Regions from separate parts of the Pseudomonas sp. G3-39 genome, predicted to be linked through region 2. Evidence: predicted binding sites of a transcription regulator. Region 2 holds the regulator's gene; each other region holds the start of a gene.
The links. Region 2 encodes FliA, which starts transcription of late flagellar genes. Its sites were predicted from a motif close to CTAAAGTTTNNNNNNNNNNNGCCGNTAA; they were not measured.
Positions count from the first base shown of each region.

Region 1 (2,263 bases), 3.0 Mb from region 2:
GGCGATTTCGATCAGGCGTTTGGCGATCAGCGGACGTGCGATGGAAGTACCCAGCAGGTACTCGCCCTCGTAAACGGTGTTGGCGCGGAACATCGGGAACACGAAGTCACGCACGAATTCTTCGCGCAGGTCGTCGATGTAGATTTCTTTGACGCCCATGGCCTGAGCCTTGGCGCGAGCCGGCTCGACCTCTTCGCCCTGACCCAGGTCAGCGGTGAAGGTCACCACTTCACAGTTATAAGTATCCTGCAGCCACTTGAGGATCACCGAAGTGTCCAGGCCGCCGGAATACGCCAGAACGACCTTGTTTACGTCCGCCATGCCATCACTCCACGGGGTTCTACGGAAAGCCGAGGAGTCTACCGCTCAAATCCGATAATTTACAGAGGCGCGACAGCTTAAGACGACAAAGCGACAGAATCTGTCGACAGCGCGACGATGACCGACGGGTCAGGAAGTCGCCGCAGCGTTGGCAGGTGTGCTGGCTTGCGGTGCTGGCGCGGTAGTCGGCGCGACTCGCGCGAGCTTCACACTGACCCGACGATTCTTCGCCCGGTTGGCCGCATTGTTGTTCGGCACCAGCGGGTATTGCTCGCCGTGGAAACGCACGGTGATCTGCGATTCGGCGATGCCGTTGGCCTTGAAAAAGTCGACTACCGCCAGCGCTCGACGGCGTGACAGCTCACGATTGGTCAGACGATTACCGCTATTGTCGGAGTAGCCATCGAGTTCGATGTGATTGACCGTCGGATCGGCCTTCATGAACTCGAGCATCACCTGCAGCTTGGCTTTGGCGGCGGCATCCAGATCGGTGCCTTCGCCGGGGAAGCCGATCTGCGATTGCTTCACCTGATCGAAATTCTGCGGCAGCAATTTCGCCACACACGTCTGGTAATCATTGAACGCTTTGCTGAACTTCACCGGCAGCAGACGCACTTCCGAAACCCGGCCATCGCCGGACGCACGGCGCACCACCGGACTGCGACCGTCCAGCAAACCGCTGATCAGCCCCCCGGCTTGGGATTGCGAACTGTTGAACAGCACATTGCCGGTGCCGATCCTGACGCTGCCCAGATTAATGTCGTTGCGCCCCGGCTGCCATGGCGCTGCCGCCGCGAGCAACGTCGCCGAACCGCCGCCGAGCATGGCGTTGTAGGCATTGAGGCGGAATATCGCCTGCTCGCCGGCTTTGCGCACGAACTGGCCCGAGCCGAAATCGGTGATCGGCTGGGTCAGGCGGCACTCGAACTTGTCGCCCTCGACCGTCCACTCAATGTTCTCCAGACGCGTCTGGTAGGTCAGCGCCATCGCGGGGAGGCTGGCAAACACACTGAGCAAGGCTAAATATCGCTGGCGCACGGGAGGCTCCATTGGCTTCTGTAACACAAAGACCGATTCACACTATGTTTACGGCATACCTACGGGATATCGGAAGGTTCCTGCAAAACTTGATAGCGGGTGCCTGCAAGAGTCTTTTCCGGTAGCATTCCCCTCAGTTTGACCCGCCTGGAATCCCCTCATGTCCGACCGCCTGACCCTGCTGCGTCCCGACGACTGGCACATTCATCTTCGCGATGGTGCCGTGTTGACCAATACCGTTGCCGATGTTGCGCGCACCTTTGGCCGCGCCATCATCATGCCCAACCTGGTACCACCGGTGCGCAACGCCGCTGAAGCCGACGGCTATCGCCAGCGGATTCTCGCTGCCCGCCCGGCCGGCAGTCGCTTCGAACCGCTGATGGTGCTGTACCTCACCGACCGCACCCAGCCCGAAGAAATTCGTGAGGCCAAGGCCAGCGGTTTCGTGCACGCCGCCAAACTGTACCCGGCCGGCGCCACCACCAACTCCGATTCCGGCGTGACCAGCATCGACAAGATCTTCCCGGCGCTGGAAGCCATGGCCGAAGTCGGCATGCCGCTGCTGATCCATGGCGAAGTCACCCGTGGCGATGTCGACGTCTTCGACCGCGAAAAGATTTTCATCGATGAGCACATGCGCCGTGTCGTCGAGCGTTTCCCGACGCTCAAAGTGGTGTTCGAACACATCACCACCGGCGACGCGGTGCAGTTCGTCAACGAGGCTTCGGCCAACGTCGGCGCCACCATCACCGCGCATCACCTGCTGTACAACCGCAACCACATGCTAGTGGGCGGGATCCGGCCGCACTTCTATTGCCTGCCGATCCTCAAGCGTAATACCCATCAGGAAGCCCTGCTAGACGCCGCCACCAGCGGCAGCGCGAAGTTCTTCCTCGGCACCGAC
Region 1 covers NZ_CP186497.1:4,684,236-4,686,498, forward strand. The annotation lists gene ACOYXG_RS21060 (argininosuccinate synthase) at 1-321, opposite strand, end outside; gene ACOYXG_RS21065 (flagellar protein MotY) at 451-1,359, opposite strand; gene pyrC (dihydroorotase) at 1,520-2,263, shown strand, end outside.
Region 1: a site for FliA is predicted at 1,426-1,453, ahead of ACOYXG_RS21065 (flagellar protein MotY). Genes of this name have one in related genera too.

Region 2 (2,263 bases):
TTCGTTATGCTCCATAGCTCCCCCGCGCGTCATCAGCCGATGCGTTCGAAAATCTTCTCGATTTTGTCTTTCAACGCCTGAGCCGTGAAAGGTTTGACCACGTAGCCGTTCACACCAGCCTGAGCGGCCTCGATGATTTGCTCGCGCTTGGCTTCAGCGGTCACCATCAGCACCGGCAGATGCTTGAGTTTTTCATCGGCACGCACGTGGCGCAGCAAGTCGATACCGGTCATGCCCGGCATGTTCCAGTCCGTTACCAGAAAGTCGATGCTGCCGCTGTTGAGTACCGGAATGGCGGTAGTGCCATCGTCGGCCTCGACGGTGTTGGTGAACCCGAGATCGCGCAGCAGGTTCTTGATGATCCGCCGCATCGTTGAGAAGTCATCAACGATGAGGATTTTCATGTCTTTGTTCAATTCGACCTCCAAGCAGTCTTAAACGCGCCCAGCACCTGGACGCGCCACTTCAATCAATCGGCGCAGCACTCGAAGACTGTCTGGAGCACAACAGAGCAAGACCGGTGCCGTTCTCACCGCACCAGCCTCGTTCGCAGTGTCCCCACACTGCCTTCAGCGCGCTCGCCACTCCCCCAAACGCCCCCGCAAACGGGCCGCGCACTGGCTGTGTAACTGGCTGACCCGCGATTCACTGACGCCAAGGACTTCACCGATCTCCTTGAGGTTCAGCTCTTCGTCGTAGTACAGCGCCAACACCAGTCGCTCACGCTCCGGCAAATTGGCAATCGCGTCCGCCAGCGCCGCCTGGAAGCGTTCATCTTCCAGATCGCGTGACGGCTCAAGATGAGCACTGGCGCCATCCTCGTGCAGCCCTTCGTGTTCGCCGTCCTGCAACAGGTCGTCGAAACTGAACAGCCGGCTGCCCAGGGTGTCATTCAAAATCCCGTAGTAATCGTCGAGACTCAATTGGAGTTCGGCCGCAACCTCGTGATCTTTAGCGTCACGGCCGGTTTTAGCTTCAATTGAGCGAATGGCATCGCTGACCATACGGGTATTGCGGTGAACCGAGCGCGGTGCCCAATCCCCTTTGCGCACTTCATCGAGCATCGCGCCGCGGATCCGGATGCCCGCGTACGTTTCGAAACTGGCGCCTTTGCTGGCGTCATATTTGGTCGAGACTTCGAGCAGGCCGATCATCCCGGCCTGAATCAGGTCTTCAACCTGCACACTCGCCGGCAAGCGCGCCAGCAAGTGATAGGCAATGCGCTTGACCAGTGGCGCGTAACGCTCGATCAACTCGTACTGCGCGTCACGTGCCGACTTCTTGTAGTAGTTCATACCGCTCGCGGTCATAACACAGGCCCTGCTGTTTGCTGCACGAGGCGCTCGACGAAAAACTCAAGGTGGCCGCGCGGGTTGGCAGGCAGCGGCCAGGTATCGACCTTCTGCGCGATCGCCTTGAACGCCAGCGCGCACTTGGAACGCGGAAAGGCTTCATAGACCGCTCGCTGCTTCTGCACTGCCTTGCGCACGCTTTCGTCGTACGGCACGGCGCCGACGTATTGTAAGGCGACGTCGAGGAAGCGATCCGTGACCTTGGTCAACTTGGCGAACAGGTTGCGCCCTTCCTGCGGGCTCTGCGCCATGTTGGCCAGCACGCGGAAGCGGTTCATGCCGTAGTCGCGGTTGAGCAGTTTGATCAGCGCGTAGGCGTCGGTGATCGAGGTCGGCTCGTCGCAGACCACCAGCAACACTTCCTGCGCGGCGCGGACAAAACTGACTACCGAGTCACCAATACCCGCAGCGGTGTCGATCACCAGCACATCGAGGTTGTCGCCGATGTCGCTGAAGGCCTGAATCAGACCGGCATGTTGCGCCGGGCTCAGGTGCACCATGCTTTGGGTGCCGGAAGCGGCCGGCACGATGCGGATCCCGCCGGGCCCCTGCAACAGCACGTCGCGCAGTTCGCAGCGACCTTCGATCACATCGGCCAGAGTACGTTTGGGGGTCAGTCCCAGCAGAACGTCGACGTTCGCCAGCCCCAGATCGGCGTCCAGCAGCATGACCCGACGGCCAAGCTCTGCCAGCGCCAGAGACAAGTTCACTGACACGTTAGTCTTGCCGACGCCACCTTTGCCGCCGGTCACCGCGATCACCTGTACGGGATGCATGCTGCCCATGTTATTTCTTTACCTTGTCTTGCATAGACGGAGGCCACATTACTGGCTGCGCGTTCTCAACCGGAACAATGCATGGCAGACCATCGATGTAGGTACAAAAACGGTTCATTACCTCAGCCAACCTGC
Region 2 covers NZ_CP186497.1:1,652,438-1,654,700, reverse strand. The annotation lists gene ACOYXG_RS07475 (protein phosphatase CheZ) at 1-15, opposite strand, end outside; gene ACOYXG_RS07470 (chemotaxis response regulator CheY) at 33-404, opposite strand; gene fliA (RNA polymerase sigma factor FliA) at 570-1,310, opposite strand; gene fleN (flagellar synthesis regulator FleN) at 1,307-2,137, opposite strand; gene flhF (flagellar biosynthesis protein FlhF) at 2,251-2,263, opposite strand, start outside.

Region 3 (2,263 bases), 2.7 Mb from region 2:
AGATCAAGGATCGGAATGGTCGCCCCCCGGATATTCGCCACCCCGCACACGACAGGACTGGACTTGGGCATCAACGTCAGCGACGGGCATTGCAGCACTTCCCGCACCTTGAACACGTTGATGCCGTAGAGCTGCTGACCGTCGAGACGGAACAACAACAGCTCCAGGCGATTCTGCCCTACCAGTTGCGTGCGCTGGTTCACCGAATCCATTACACCAGCCATGCCCAGACTCCTACACCAACGCCAAGTGTTGTTGCGACGCACATTCATTGCTAAACGGCACGGCGCTTGCTTTTTAACTCGTATGAACGCTCAAACGACATTTTTCCGACGCCTGACCTCCCGCACCCGCAAAGCGCTGTGCGCGGTGTCTGCCGTCTGCTTCTTCTTCGCTGGCAGCCCTGCCGGTGCTGATACGGTTACCTTGCCTGACATGCTTATCGGCGTCACCCAAGGCTTTCTTGAGTTCACCGTAGAAGACTATCTGGCTACCAGTCAAACGGAAGGCCGCTACGAAATCGAGGTCAACCAGCTCGACCCGCGTATGCGCATGCCTATGTGCGACAAGGAATTGACAGCGTCGCTGGAGAGTCCGGCCCGTCCGCTGGGCCGGGTAACGGTCAAGGTCCGGTGCGAGGGAAGCTCGCCGTGGACGGTGTTCGTGCCCGCTCAAGTCCGCCTGTTTCGCGAAATTGTTACCACCACCCGCCCGCTGAAACGCGCCGGAATTATCGAGCCGCAGGATGTGACCTTGCGTGAACGCGACATCAGCCAGATCAATCAGGGTTTCCTGACGTCGGTGGATGAAGCCATCGGGCAGAAATTGACCCGACCAACGGTCGCCGATCAGGTGATTACCCTGGTGCATCTGGAACAGGCTGAAGTGGTGCGCAAGGGTGATCAGGTGGTCATCATCGCCCGCAGCGGTACGCTCGCCGTGCGCATGCCCGGCGAAGCCCTGGCCAATGGCGGTTTGAAAGAACAGATCCGGGTGAAAAACCTCAATTCCAACCGGGTGATCAAGGCGCAGGTCATCGCGCCGGGCCAGGTGGAAGTGGCCATGTAAAACGCTCAGGCAGAAAACTGGCGCCGGCCTCGATGCTTCCCTAAACTGTGCCGCAGCAGAACACGCTTCGGCACATGCAGCTCATTGCAAAGTGAGCCTAAAGTTTTCCAGGGAATGGCCGAGAACATGGCAAGCGTCCAAATTCCCAGAGGTTTTTAACATGGTCATCGATTTCAGCCGTTTGAACAGCTCCTCGTCACTTACGGGCAGTACACGTACCAGCAACGCCAAGGAAACCGCCGAATCCGGCACCTCCGCGCCGCTGAATACCCAGGCCGAAACGGCCAGTACCGCAAAAAGCGGGGAATCGGTACACCTCAGCAATGAGGCTCAACAGTTGCAGAAGGTCACTGACAAGCTGCGCGATCAGCCTGCCGTCGACAAAGCCCGGGTGGCCGAGTTGAAAGCAGCGATTGCCGATGGCAGCTATAAAGTCGACAGCAACCGTGTAGCCAGCAAACTGCTCAACTTCGAAGCCCAGCGCTAGGCTTTTGCCGGCGCCAGGCTTTTGGACGCTTAAAACCCAAGGCCAGCCATGCACGACACTAATTTATTGCAACTGATCACCGACGACTTTGCTCCAGCTCAACAATTGCTGGAGTTACTGCAAACCGAGTCCCTCGCCTTGCACGGTCGCGACATGCCTTTGCTCGAAGATATTCTGGCGCGCAAACAGGCATTGATCATTTTGCTTGAACAGCATGGCCGCAAGCGCAGCGAAATCCTCGCCAGCCTCAACCTGCCGCTCGACCGTCAGGGCCTGGAGCAACTGGCCAGCCACTCGAGCATTGGCGACCAGTTGCTGGCCCAGAGCGACGTGTTGACCGACCTGATTGCCCAGTGCCAGGCGGCGAACGTCAAGAACGGCCAGTCGATCCAGATTCAGCAGGCTGCCACGGCCAATCAGCTGAAAATCCTCACCGGGGGCGAGCCGCCAGCGTTGTATGACGCCTCGGGCACTTTCGCCAAACCCACCAAGCCGCGTACGCTCAGCCAGGCGTGAGCCATTCGATGTGCCTGCACTATCAACCCGCGAAACATGCTGGCAAAATGCTGGCTAGTCGTAGTCAAATTTTGTCTGGAGATTGAGAAAACGTGCCAAACGCCCTAAGCGCGGATGATAGTCCGCAGCCACCAAAGGTGCTGACCACGCCCCTGGAAATCTCCAGCAACCTGCGCCAGCTGCAAGAAAGCC
Region 3 covers NZ_CP186497.1:4,402,385-4,404,647, forward strand. The annotation lists gene ACOYXG_RS19715 (chemotaxis protein CheV) at 1-224, opposite strand, end outside; gene flgA (flagellar basal body P-ring formation chaperone FlgA) at 307-1,068, shown strand; gene flgM (flagellar biosynthesis anti-sigma factor FlgM) at 1,229-1,555, shown strand; gene ACOYXG_RS19730 (flagella synthesis protein FlgN) at 1,604-2,071, shown strand; gene ACOYXG_RS19735 (flagellar brake protein) at 2,164-2,263, shown strand, end outside.
Region 3: a site for FliA is predicted at 1,166-1,193, ahead of flgM (flagellar biosynthesis anti-sigma factor FlgM). Genes of this name have one in related genera too.